3 regions of the Streptomyces sp. NPDC099050 genome follow, and region 2 is predicted to be linked to each of the others. Evidence: riboswitches for the same ligand, from Rfam matches in the RefSeq annotation. Region 2 holds a riboswitch; each other region holds the start of a gene.

What was found. A riboswitch is a leader RNA that binds a small molecule or an ion and turns the genes downstream of it on or off. The one in region 2 is predicted to bind thiamine pyrophosphate.
Region 1: another riboswitch for thiamine pyrophosphate. It lies ahead of thiO (glycine oxidase ThiO); the one in region 2 lies ahead of ACIQV3_RS13955 (thiamine ABC transporter substrate binding subunit).
Region 3: another riboswitch for thiamine pyrophosphate. It lies ahead of thiC (phosphomethylpyrimidine synthase ThiC); the one in region 2 lies ahead of ACIQV3_RS13955 (thiamine ABC transporter substrate binding subunit).

The regions. Positions count from the first base shown of each region.
Region 1 covers NZ_JBIWAE010000002.1:234,499-238,853, forward strand. Annotated here, with positions in the region: gene ACIQV3_RS04065 (thiazole synthase) at 178-972, opposite strand; gene thiS (sulfur carrier protein ThiS) at 978-1,178, opposite strand; gene thiO (glycine oxidase ThiO) at 1,175-2,410, opposite strand; TPP riboswitch at 2,408-2,520, opposite strand; gene ACIQV3_RS04080 (NAD(P)/FAD-dependent oxidoreductase) at 2,658-3,902, shown strand; gene ACIQV3_RS04085 (Rv2175c family DNA-binding protein) at 4,044-4,355, shown strand, end outside.
Region 2 covers NZ_JBIWAE010000007.1:29,200-33,554, reverse strand. Annotated here, with positions in the region: gene ACIQV3_RS13965 (phosphatidate cytidylyltransferase) at 1-702, shown strand, start outside; gene rlmN (23S rRNA (adenine(2503)-C(2))-methyltransferase RlmN) at 796-1,908, shown strand; TPP riboswitch at 1,970-2,078, shown strand; gene ACIQV3_RS13955 (thiamine ABC transporter substrate binding subunit) at 2,163-3,275, shown strand; gene ACIQV3_RS13950 (ABC transporter permease) at 3,335-4,355, shown strand, end outside.
Region 3 covers NZ_JBIWAE010000005.1:169,438-173,792, reverse strand. Annotated here, with positions in the region: gene ACIQV3_RS10980 (glycosyltransferase) at 1-862, shown strand, start outside; gene thiC (phosphomethylpyrimidine synthase ThiC) at 975-2,762, opposite strand; TPP riboswitch at 2,757-2,901, opposite strand; gene ACIQV3_RS10970 (YibE/F family protein) at 2,974-4,355, shown strand, end outside.

The DNA of each region.
Region 1 (4,355 bases), on a different contig from region 2:
CCCAAACCTCTCGACGCTTCCGGCTGGCCCGGATTCCGTCTTCTCCCCGGTCCCGCCGCGCTGGGCGGGCCGGTTCCGCCCCGGCACCGAGGGGGGGCGGGTGGGCAGCCACCGGGTCGGGGTGGTGCGCGAGGGGGCGAGGACCCCGCCCCCGCAGGGCCCCGTACCGCCTTCCCCTCAGAACGCCGGGCGTTCCGGGTCCAGGGCGGCTCGGCCTTCCCGCGGGGAGGAGGCTTCCGCGAAGCGGCGTTGGGGGATGCGGCCCGCGCGGTGGGCCAGGCGGCCCGCCGATACCGCGTCCCGCATGGCCGCGGCCATCAGGACGGGGAGCTGCGCCCGGGTCACCGCCGAGGCGAGCATGACCGCCGCGCAGCCCAGTTCCATGGCCAGGGCCACGTCCGAGGCCGTTCCGGCGCCCGCGTCCAGGATGACCGGGACCCCGGCCCGCTCGGTGATCAGCTCGAAGTTGTGCGGGTTGCGGATGCCCATGCCGGACCCGATCGGGGATCCGAGCGGCATGATCGCCGCGCAGCCCACGTCCTCCAGTTTGCGGGCGAGGACCGGGTCGTCGTTCGTGTAGGGGAGGACCGTGAAGCCCTCGTCGACCAGGGTCTCGGCGGCGTCGAGCAGTTCGATGCCGTCCGGCAGGAGGGTGCGCTCGTCCGCGACGACCTCCAGTTTGATCCAGTCCGTGCCGAGGGCCTCCCGGGCCAGCCGGGCCGTCAGTACGGCCTCGCCCGCCGTGAAGCAGCCCGCGGTGTTGGGGAGGACGGCGATGCCCAGGCGGTTCAGGACGGACAGGACCGAGCCCTGGACCGTCGGGTCGAGGCGCCGCATCGCGACCGTGGTGAGTTCGGTGCCGGACGCGACCAGCGCCCGTTCCAGGATGTCCAGGCTCGGGGCTCCGCCGGTGCCCATGATCAGGCGCGAGGAGAAGGTCCGGCCGCCCAGGGTGAACAGGTCGTCCGCCATGGTGCTCAGCCCCCCTGGACCGCGGTGAGGACCTCGACGCGGTCGCCGTCGGTCACGGAGGTGTAAGGCCACTGGCCGCGCGGCACCACGGTCTCGTTGAGGGCGGCCGCGACCCCCTTGGTGGCCTCGGTGAGGGTGGCGACCACGGCGGCGAGCATGGTCCCGTCCGCGATCTCGTGCGGCTCGCCGTTGACGGAAATGGTCATGCGAACGACTCCTGTCGCGTGAGGGTGGACGTGCCGGGGGAGGCGGCAGTGGAGGCGGCAGTGGAGGTGGCGGCGAAGCGGCGCGGGGTGAAGGGGCGGGCGATCTCCGGGAGTTCGCCGGTGGTCAGCAGGTCCGCCATCACGTCCCCGGTCAGCGGGGTCAGCAGGACGCCGTTGCGGTAGTGCCCGGTGGCCAGGTGCAGCCCCGGGAGTTCGGTCGGGCCGAGGAGGGGGGCGTTGTCCGGCGAACCGGGCCGCAGTCCGGCCCGGGTCTCCACCAGGGGGAGTTCGGTGATCCCGGGTACCAGTTCGTGGGCGTCGCGCAGGAGTTCGTAGACCCCGCCCGCGGTGACCGTGGTGTCCCAGCCGAGTTCCTCGCTGGTGGCGCCGAGGACGAGTTCGCCGTTCTCGCGGGGGACGAGGTACACGTGGCTGCCGCGCACCACGGCCCGTACGGTCCGCGACAGGAACGGCGCGTAGGACGGTGGCACCGCGAGGCGCAGCACCTGACCCTTCACCGGCCGTACGGGGGCCACGGCCTCGGGCGGTACGCCGTCCAGCCGGCCGCTGAGCGAGCCCGCGGCCAGCACCACCTGGTCGGCGCGCAGCTCCGTACCGTCCGCGTCGTCGAGGACCGCGCCGCAGGCCCGGTCGGCGGCGGTCAGCAGCCGGGCCGCTCCGGCGCGGTGCAGGGAGACGCCGGCCCGTTCGCAGGCGGCCAGCAGGGCGGCCGCGAGGCGGCGGGGATCGACCTGGTGGTCGCCGTCCACGCGCAGGCCGCCGCGCACGCCCGGAGCCAGCATCGGCTCCAGGCGGCGGCACTCGCGGCCGGTCAGCCACTCGGACTCCAGGCCGCAGCGGCGCTGGAGGGCGTGCAGCTCGCGCAGGTGCAGCCGGTCGTCGGCGTCGAGGGCGACGGCGAGGGTGCCGCAGGCGCGGTAGCCGATGTCCATCCCGCCGCTGGCTTCGGCGAGCTCGGCCGCGAAATGGGGGTAGCGGGCGGCGGAGGCGAGGTTGAGCCCGAGCAGGGTCTCCTCGCCGTAGTGCAGCTCGGTGACGGCGGCCAGCATGCCGGCCGCGACCTGGGCGGCGCCGCCGCCGGGGGCCGGATCGGCCAGTGCGGTGCGCAGCCCGCGCCGGGCCGCCCGCCAGGCGGTGACCAGACCGATGATGCCGCCCCCGATGACGAGGACGTCGTGGCCGGGACTCCGGCCGTTCCTGGATGAATGCATGGGCGTCCAGCCCCTCCCTTCGCCGGCATGACCCGGATCAGGTTCGTACGGTCGGAGGCCGGCCAGCCTCCCTCTCAGCCCGGTACGCCCGGACTCCCGCGATAGGTTCCGTGCCAGAGTAACGGTGAGGCCGACGGCCGGTAAGGCTGCCTCCCCGGAGGCGGTCCCCGCCCGAACCCCGCCCGGTCCCCGGGTAGGTTCCCGCCCGCTATTCCTGACGGATCGTCAGTTGATTAGGCTGGGCCGCGTGAGCGAGCAGACGCAACAGCAGACGCAGCAGGCGCAAGACACTCGGCGCGGCGTGGTGATCGTCGGTGCCGGGATGGCCGGGGTCCAGACCGCGGTCGCCCTCCGGGAACAGGGCTGGGCCGGCCCCGTCACCCTGCTGGGAGCCGAACCCCACCAGCCCTACGACCGGCCCCCGCTGTCCAAGGCGGTGCTCCTCGGCAAGGCGGAGGACTCGGCCTTCGACGTCGACTTCGAGGAGCTCGGCATCGAGCTCCGCCTGGGGGTCGAGGTCACCGGGCTGCGGGCCGCCGACCAGGAAGTGGACACCGGGGCCGGCCCGGTCCCGTACGAGGTCCTCGTGCTGGCGACCGGCGCCCTCCCGCTGACCCTGCCCGGCGCGGAGGGCGTCCCGGGGGTGCACTTGCTGCGCACCCTGGACGACGCGGCCCGGCTGCGGCCCGTACTGGCGGCCGGCGCGGCGGTGGTGGTGGTCGGGGCCGGGTGGATCGGGGCGGAGTTCGCCACCGCCGCCCGCGAGGCGGGCTGCGCGGTGACGGTGGTCGAGGCGGCCGACCGGGTCCTGGCGGGCGCGCTGCCCGCGGAGGTCGCCGAGCCGATGGGGCGCTGGTACGCCCAGGCGGGCGCCGAGCTGCTGACGGGCGCGCGGGTGGCCTCCGTGGAGCCGGGCCGGGTCCTGCTGGCCGACGGGCGGGCGCTGCCGGCCGGGGCGGTGGTGGTGGGCATCGGCGCCCGGCCGGCCACCGGATGGCTGGCGGGGTCCGGCGTGGAGCTCGGCCCGGACGGGGCGGTGGTCGCCGACGAGCGGCTGCGCACCTCGGTGCCCGGGGTGTACGCGGTGGGAGACTGCGCCTCGTTCCCGTCGGGGCGCTACGGGTCGCGGCTGCTGGTGCACCACTGGGACAACGCGCTCCAGGGGCCCCGGGTGGTCGCGGCGGACATCCTCGCCGGTGGCTCCGGGGAGCAGGTCTACGACCCGGTCCCGTACTTCTGGTCGGAGCAGTTCGGCCGCTTCGTGCAGTACGCGGGGCACCACGGCTCCGCGGACGCGATGGTGTGGCGCGGCGACCCGGCGGACGACACCTGGTCGGTGTGCTGGCTGCGGGAGGGCCGGCTGGCCGCGGTCCTCGCGGTGGGCCGCCCGCGCGACCTGGCGCAGGGCCGGCGCCTCATCGAGTCGGGCGCGCTGCTGAACCCGGCGAAGGTCGCGGACCCGGGGACCGCCCTGAAGTCGACGTCGACCTGACCCGCCGAGGCCGGGCCGGGCCCGCCCAGGCCGATTCCCGGCCCGCTCGGGCCGTCTCCGGCCCCGCTCGGCGGGGCTCCGGGTCCCCGGACGGGGTCGCTCGGGTACCGGCAGCCAGTCCGAGATGGCAGGCTTGTGCTCGTGACCGAGATTGACGCAAAGATCGATGCCCTTGTTCCCGCCTGGCTGTACCTCCCCGACATCGCGGAGATGCTCGACATCGAAGTGACCAAGGTTCGCCAGCTGGTCAAGGAAGGGCAGCTGCTCGCGGTGCGCCGCGGCGAGAACCGCTCCCTCCAGGTCCCCGCGGCCTTCATCGACGGGGACAAGATCGTCAAGGGGCTGGTCGGCCTGCTGACCGTGCTCCGCGACGACCGCTTCACCGACGCGGAGATCCTGGAGTGGCTCTTCACCGCCGACGAGACCCTGCCCGGCACCCCCGTGCAGGCACTG
Region 2 (4,355 bases):
GCGGTCGTCGTCGGCCTGTGGGAGCTCACCTCCCGGCTGCGGGAGAAGAAGGGCATCAAGGCCCCGCTGGTCCCGCTCGCCATCGGCGGCGCGGCCATGGTCATCGCCGGATTCGTCCGCGGGGCCGAGGGTGCCTGGGTGGCCATGGCGCTGACGGTGCTGGCGGTGCTCGTCTGGCGGATGACCGAGCCGCCCGAGGACTACCTCCGGGACGTCACGGCGGGCGCCTTCGCGGCGTTCTACGTGCCTTTCCTGGCCACCTTCGTCGCGATGCTACTCAGGGCCGACGACGGGCCGCAGCGGGTGATCACCTTCCTGCTCCTGACCGTGGTCAGCGACACCGGGGCCTACGCGGTGGGGTGGCGCTTCGGCAAGACCAAGCTCGCCCCGCGCATCAGCCCGGGAAAGACCCGCGAGGGGCTCTTCGGCGCGGTGGCCTTCGCGATGGGCGCCGGCGCGCTGTGCATGGAGTTCCTGATCGACGGGGGCGTCTGGTGGCAGGGCCTGGTGCTCGGCTTCGCCGTCGCCGTCAGCGCCACGCTCGGTGACCTCGGGGAATCCATGATCAAGCGGGATCTCGGGATCAAGGACATGGGCACGCTGCTGCCGGGCCACGGCGGCATCATGGACCGGCTGGACTCCCTGCTCCCGACGGCCCCGGTGGTCTGGCTGCTGCTGGCGCTGTTCGTCGGCACCGGCTGACCTGCGAAAAGGCGCCCGTACAGGCGGGGCGGTTACTCTTGAAAGGCGCGCTGCTTCTGCGGCGCGCCTTTCGTCTTACAAGGAGTACCTGCCATGGCCCGCCCTGTCCCGGGAGAGCTCACTTTCGTCGCCCCTCGTGGAGCGAAGAAGCCGCCCCGGCACCTCGCCGACCTCACGCCCGAGGAGCGCCGGGAGGCCGTCGCCGCGATCGGTGAGAAGCCGTTCCGGGCCAAGCAGCTCTCCCAGCACTACTTCGCCCGGTACGCGCACGACCCGGCCGAGTGGACCGACATCCCCGCCGCGTCCCGCGAGAAGCTCCAGCAGGAGCTGCTGCCGGACCTGATGAACGTCCTGCGGCACATCTCGTGCGACGACGACACCACCCGCAAGACCCTGTGGAAGCTGCACGACGGCACGCTCGTCGAGTCGGTGCTGATGCGTTACCCGGACCGGGTCACCATGTGCATCTCCTCGCAGGCCGGCTGCGGCATGAACTGCCCGTTCTGCGCCACCGGCCAGGCCGGTCTGGACCGCAACCTGTCGACGGCCGAGATCGTCCACCAGATCGTCGACGGCATGCGCGCCCTGCGCGACGGCGAGGTCCCCGGCGGGCCCGCCCGGCTGTCGAACATCGTCTTCATGGGCATGGGCGAGCCGCTCGCCAACTACAACCGCGTCGTCGGCGCCATCCGCCGCCTGACCGACCCGGAGCCCGACGGCCTGGGCCTGTCGCAGCGCGGCATCACGGTCTCCACCGTGGGCCTGGTCCCGGCGATGCTGCGCTTCTCCGACGAGGGCTTCAAGTGCCGCCTCGCCGTCTCCCTGCACGCCCCGGACGACGAGCTGCGCGACACCCTGGTCCCCGTGAACACCCGCTGGAACGTCCGCGAGGTGCTCGGCGCGGCCTGGGAGTACGCGGAGAAGTCCGGCCGCCGGATCTCCATCGAGTACGCCCTGATCCGCGACATCAACGACCAGGCCTGGCGCGGTGACCTGCTCGGCAGGCTGCTCAAGGGCAAGCGCGTGCACGTCAACCTGATCCCGCTGAACCCGACGCCGGGCTCGAAGTGGACCGCCTCGCGGCCCGAGGACGAGAAGGCCTTCGTCGAGGCCATCGCCCGCCACGGAGTGCCGGTGACCGTACGCGACACCCGTGGCCAGGAGATCGACGGCGCGTGCGGCCAGCTCGCCGCCTCGGAGCGCTGATTTCCGCCAATTGAGGTGGGCATTCGGCCGCGGGGTACCCTGTGGCCGAACAACCAATTTCATATTCCGACAGGGGAGCGCCACAGCGCTGAGAGTGCGGTAACCGTCACCGCAGACCCTCTGAACCTCGCCCCGGTCATTCGGGGTAGGAAGTTCGGTCATCACTCAAGCTGTTGCGCCCTGCCCGGCGTCCGCTCCACAGAGCGCCGGGCAGGGCCGCGTCTTCTCCTGGACATCCCAGGAGGAATGCACCAATGAGCACCACCAAGAAGATGGCGGGCGTCGCGCTCGCGGCCGCGCTCGGCGTCACCACGCTCAGCGCCTGCGGCGGCGACGCCAAGGACAAGTCCGCCGGGGCGTCCGACGCCCCGGCGTCCAAGTCCAGTACCGTCAAGACGATCACCCTCGTCTCGCACGACTCCTTCAACGTGACCGACACGGTCCTCAAGGAGTTCGAGCAGCAGAGCGGCTACACCGTCAAGGTCCTGAAGTCCGGCGACGCGGGCGCGGCACTGAACCAGGAGATCCTCACCAAGGGTTCCCCGCGCGGCGACGTCTTCTTCGGCGTGGACAACACGCTGCTGTCCCGGGCCCTCGACAACGGCATCTTCACGCCGTACGAGGCCAAGGGGCTGGCCGGCGTGAAGCCCGAGTTCGTGCTCGACAAGGAGCACCGGGTCACCCCGGTCGACTCCGGCGACATCTGCGTGAACTACGACAAGGCCTACTTCGCCGACAAGAAGCTCGCCCCGCCGCAGACGCTGGACGACCTGATCAAGCCGGAGTACAAGAACCTGCTGGTCACCGAGAACGCCACGACCTCCTCGCCCGGCCTCGGCTTCCTGCTCGCCTCCGTCGGCAAGTACGGCGACGAGGGCTGGAAGGACTACTGGAGCAAGCTGAAGGCCAACGGCGTCGAGGTCGTCGACGGCTGGGAGCAGGCCTACAACGAGCGCTTCTCCGGCTCGGCGGGCGGCAAGAAGGCCAAGGGCGACCGCCCGCTGGTCGTCTCCTACGCCTCCAGCCCGCCGGTCGAGGTCCTCTACGGCGAGCCGCAGCCGGCCGAGGCCCCGACGGGCGTCTCGACGGGCACGTGCTTCCGGCAGACCGAGTTCGCCGGTCTGCTCAAGGGCGCGAAGAACGAGGAGGGTGGCAAGGCGCTCCTGGACTTCCTGATCTCCAAGAAGTTCCAGGAGGACATGCCGCTCCAGATGTTCGTGAACCCGGTGACCAAGGACGCGGTGCTGCCCGAGCTGTTCACCAAGCACGGCGTGGTCATCGAGAAGCCCGAGACGGTCGCCCCGGAGGCCATCGCCAAGAACCGCGACCAGTGGGTCAAGGCGTGGACCACGCTCGTCGTGAAGTAGGACGGCCCCGTTCCGTACCGAAGGAGAGCGGGCGGGCCACGGCCGTCAGGCTCGGCCTGATGGCCGTGCCGCTCGTCTTCTTCGGGCTGTTCTTCGCGTACCCCGTGGCCGCGATCGTCGGGCGCGGGCTCAAGACCGACGCGGGCTGGCAGTTCGGCCGGATCGGCGAGGTGCTGGCCCGGCCCGACATCGGCGACGTGCTCTGGTTCACCACCTGGCAGGCGCTCGCGTCCACGGCGCTCACGCTCCTGATCGCGCTCCCCGGCGCGTACGTCTTCGCGCGCTTCGAGTTCCCCGGCAAACAACTGCTGCGGGCGCTCGTGACGGTGCCGTTCGTCCTGCCGACGGTCGTGGTCGGCACCGCCTTCCTCGCGCTCGTGGGGCGGAACGGTCTGCTGGACGAGGTGTGGGGGATCCGCCTCGACACGACCGTCTGGGCGATCCTGCTCGCGCACGTCTTCTTCAACTACGCCGTGGTCATCCGCACGGTCGGCGGACTGTGGGCCCAGCTGGATCCGCGTCAGGAGGAGGCCGCCCGGGTGCTCGGCGCCGGGCGGTTCGCCGCCTGGCGGCGCGTGACGCTGCCCGCGCTGGGCCCGGCCGTCGCCGCCGCCTCGCTGATGGTGTTCCTGTTCACGTTCTCCTCCTTCGGCGTCGTGCAGATCCTCGGCGGGCCCGCGTACTCCACCCTGGAGGTGGAGGTCTACCGGCAGACCGCGCAGCTCCTGGACCTGCCGACGGCCGCGGTGCTGACGATGGTGCAGTTCGCGGCCATCGGAGCGATCCTCGGCGTGCACGCCCGGACCGTGCGCAAGCGGGAGACCGCGCTGCGGCTCGTCGACCCGGGGCGGACCACGCACCGGCCGCGCGGCTGGGCCCAGCGCACCCTGCTCGGCGGGGTGCTGCTGACGGTGGCGCTGCTGATCGTGGCGCCGCTGGCGGTGCTGGTCGAGCGCTCGCTGGACGCCCCCGGCGGCTACGGCTTCGGCTTCTACCGGGCCCTCCAGGAGGTGGGCGCCGGCGGCGGAACGTTCCTGGTGCCGCCGCTGGAGGCCATCTGGAACTCCCTGCAGTACGCCC
Region 3 (4,355 bases), on a different contig from region 2:
GCTGTTCATCGACGGCGACGACGAGATGCAGATCCAGCCCGGGTTCCGCATGCCGGACCTCACGCTCGACGCGTACCAGGTGGCGCTGCACGACGGTCCGATCGTCCACTGGCGGCCGGCCCTGGTCTCCACCCGACTGCCCTGGCGGTACGTGGGCGTGCTCCACGAGTACATCGAATGCGACACCGAGTACAGCCGCGACGTGATCGAGGGCTTCAACATCCTCTCCATCGGCGGTGGGGCCCGCCTCCGCGAAGAAGGGCAGCGGGCGAAGTACCTGCGCGATGCGGGAGTCCTCACCGAAGGCCTCGCGAAGGAACCCGACAACACCCGTTACGCGTTCTACCTGGCCCAGAGCTGGCGCGACGCGGGCGAGCCCGAGAAGGCCCTCGACGCCTACGACCGCCGGGTCGCCATGGGCGGCTGGGCCGAGGAGACCTACTGCGCCCGGCTCTACGCCGCACGGCTCGCGGTCGCCCTGGACAGGCCGTCGGCCGAGGTGCTGGACCGCTACCTCCGCGCGCACGAGAGCCGCCCCTCACGCGTCGAGGCGCTCGGGGACCTCGCCCGGCTCTGCCGCCTCGAAAGCCGCTGGCCCCTCGCCTACCTGTTCGCCCGGCAGGCCGTGAGGGTGCCGCGCCCGGACGACATCCTCTTCGTCGAGTTCGCGTGGCACGACTGGCGCGCACTCGACGAACTCGCGGTGGCCGCCTACTGGGCCGGCGAGTACCGGGAGTCCCTGGACTGCTGCGAACTGCTGCTCCAGGACGGCAGGCTGCCCGACGACCAGCAGGACCGGGTCCTCGCGAACCTCGAATTCGCGCGGCGCAAGCTGGGCGTGGGCTCCCGGACCTTCGCCTGACCGTCCGCCCGGACCGGTACCTGCCCGCCCCGGGCTGAAACGACGTAGGCGACGGCGGCCCGCGACTCCCCCCTCGGTGTCGCGGGCCGCCGTCGTGTGCCTGGGCGGGGGGTCAGTCCGCCAGCGGCAGGTACACGCGGTTGCCCGCGGCGGCGAACTCGGCGGACTTCTCCGCCATGCCCGCCTCGATCTCCTCGGCACCCAGGTCGCCACCGTGCTGGCGGCGGATGTCCTGGGAGATCTTCATCGAGCAGAACTTCGGACCGCACATGGAGCAGAAGTGCGCGGTCTTGGCCGGCTCGGCCGGGAGGGTCTCGTCGTGGAACTCACGGGCCGTGTCCGGGTCGAGGGCCAGGTTGAACTGGTCCTCCCAGCGGAACTCGAAGCGCGCGTCCGACAGGGCGTCGTCCCACTCCTGGGCACCCGGGTGGCCCTTGGCCAGGTCCGCCGCGTGGGCCGCGATCTTGTACGTGATGACACCGGTCTTCACGTCGTCGCGGTTCGGCAGGCCCAGGTGCTCCTTGGGGGTGACGTAGCAGAGCATCGCGGTGCCCCACCAGGCGATCATCGCGGCACCGATGCCCGAGGTGATGTGGTCGTACGCGGGCGCGACGTCGGTGGTCAGCGGGCCGAGCGTGTAGAACGGCGCCTCCTCACAGATCTCCTGCTGGAGGTCGATGTTCTCCTTGATCTTGTGCATCGGGACGTGCCCGGGGCCCTCGATCATCGTCTGCACGTTGTGGCGCTTGGCGATCGTGTTCAGCTCGCCCAGCGTCTTCAGCTCCGCGAACTGCGCGGCGTCGTTCGCGTCCGCGATCGAACCGGGGCGCAGGCCGTCACCCAGCGAGTACGTCACGTCGTACGCGGCGAGGATCTCGCAGAGCTCCTCGAAGTTCGTGTAGAGGAAGTTCTCCTTGTGGTGCGCCAGGCACCAGGCGGCCATGATCGAGCCACCGCGCGAGACGATGCCGGTCTTGCGGCGGGCGGTCAGCGGCACGTACGACAGCAGCACGCCGGCGTGGACCGTCATGTAGTCGACGCCCTGCTCGGCCTGCTCGATGATCGTGTCCTTGTAGATCTCCCAGGTCAGGTCCTCGGCGCGGCCGTCGACCTTCTCCAGCGCCTGGTACAGCGGCACGGTGCCGATCGGCACGGGGGAGTTGCGCAGCACCCATTCGCGGGTGGTGTGGATGTTGCGGCCGGTGGAGAGGTCCATGACCGTGTCGGCGCCCCACTTGGTCGCCCAGGTCATCTTGTCCACCTCCTCCTCGATCGAGGAGGTGACCGCGGAGTTGCCGATGTTGGCGTTGACCTTCACCAGGAACCGCTTGCCGATGATCATCGGCTCGATCTCGGGGTGGTTCACGTTGACCGGCATGACCGCGCGACCTGCGGCGATCTCCTCGCGGACGACCTCGGGGGAGACGTTCTCGCGGATCGCGACGTACTCCATCTCCGGGGTGATCTCGCCCCGGCGGGCGTACGCGAGCTGCGTGACCGCGGCGCCGCCACGGCCGCGGCGGGGCTGGCGCGGACGGCCAGGGAAGACCGCGTCGAGGTTCTTGAGGCCACCGCGCGGAGAGGTGTGCTTGATGCCGTCGTCCTCGGGGCGCACGGGGCGGCCCGCGTACTCCTCGGTGTCACCGCGACTGATGATCCAGTTCTCGCGCAGCGGCGGCAGGCCCCGGCGCACGTCGGTCTCGATCTGCGGGTCGGTGTACGGACCGGACGTGTCGTAGAGCGTCACGTCCTTGCCGTTGGTGAGGTGGACCTGACGAACCGGCACCCGGAGGTCGGGGCGGGAGCCCGCCACGTACCCCTTGTGCCAGCCGGGCTGGCGCTCGGTCTGGCCGTCGGCGTCCTGGCTGACGGCAGGCGTGCGTGCGTCCTGAATGGTCATGAGACCTAATCTCCCTACGCCGGCATTACCCGGTAACAGGTTCGGCGGTCGACGCAGCCTCCTCCCGTACGCATATTCGAATGCGAACGGTGATCAGCGCCCTCTCAGCCCGGTGCTCCGAGCTCCCGCGTTGTGCAAAGTAGCCCCCACGCTAGCGTCATGTGTGGCGTGCTGAACAGTGGGCCCCCTCATCTGTTGCGATGATCAGCCAGTGACGTCCTCGCCGCAGCCCCCCACTGACCCCACGGATCCCGCCGGTCACGCCGACCACACCGGCCACGCGGGCCACGCGCACGCCGACCCCGGCCACTCGCCCGACCGCGCTCCCGGACACTCCCACGGCCACACGCACAGCCACGGCCCGGCGGCCCCCGTCTCGAAGCACCTGCGCAAGGTGATCGCGGCCGTCCTTATCCCCTTCGCCGCCGCCGTCGTGATCGGCATGGTGGTGCTCTGGCCCGGTGGCGCGCCGGACCACGCGCGCACCGGAGTGGGCTTCGACCGGCAGACCCAGCAGGGAACGGTCGTCGCGCTCCAGCAGGTCGACTGCAAATCCGTGAACGCCGCCCAGGTGCCCGCCACCGGCGACACCTCCACCCCCGAGGGGCGCGAGGCCCTCGCCTCGCAGACCGGCGACTGCAAGAAGGCCACCATCAGGGTCGGCAGCGGCCCCGACAAGGGCCGCGAGTTCTTCGAGATCCTCCAGCCCGGCGCGCCACGACAGTTGACGGACGGCCAGGACGTGGTGGTCGCCTACGCCCCGGACGCGCCCCGGGATCTCCAGTACTCCGTGATCGACGTGAACCGCAAGCTGCCGATGGCCCTGCTCGCCGGCATCTTCGCCCTCGCGGTCGTCCTCGTCGGGCGGATGCGCGGGCTGTTCGCGCTCATCGCCCTCGTCGTCAGCTTCGCGGTGCTGACCCTGTTCATCCTCCCGGCGATCCTGCAGGGATCGAATCCGCTGGTCGTGGCCGTGGTCGGAGCCAGCGCGATCATGCTGATCGCCCTCTACATGTGCCACGGGTTGACGGCCCGCACCTCGGTCGCGGTCCTCGGCACCATCATCTCGCTGCTGCTGATCGGCCTGTTGGGTTCCCTGTTCATCGACTGGGCGTTCCTCAGCGGCAACACGGACGACAACACCGGGCTGATCCACGGGCTCTACCCGAACATCGACATGAGCGGTTTGCTGCTTGCGGGTGTCATCATCGGATCGCTCGGCGTACTCGACGACGTGACCGTCACTCAGACCTCGGCGGTCTGGGAACTCCACCAGGCAGACCCGTCGATGGGCCCGCGCGGGCTCTACCGGGCGGGCATCCGCATCGGACGCGACCACATCGCCTCGGTGGTGAACACCCTGGTACTGGCTTACGCGGGCGCGGCGTTGCCCCTGCTCCTACTGTTCTCGATCGCGAACAGCAGCATGGGTGCGGTGGCCAACAGCGAGCTGGTGGCGGAGGAGATCGTACGCACCCTCGTGGGCTCGATCGGACTGGTCGCCTCGGTACCCGTGACCACGGCGCTGGCCGCGCTGGTGGTGTCCGCCGACCGCGCGGAATCCCCGGCGGCCGCAGCAGCCTCGGGGCCGCT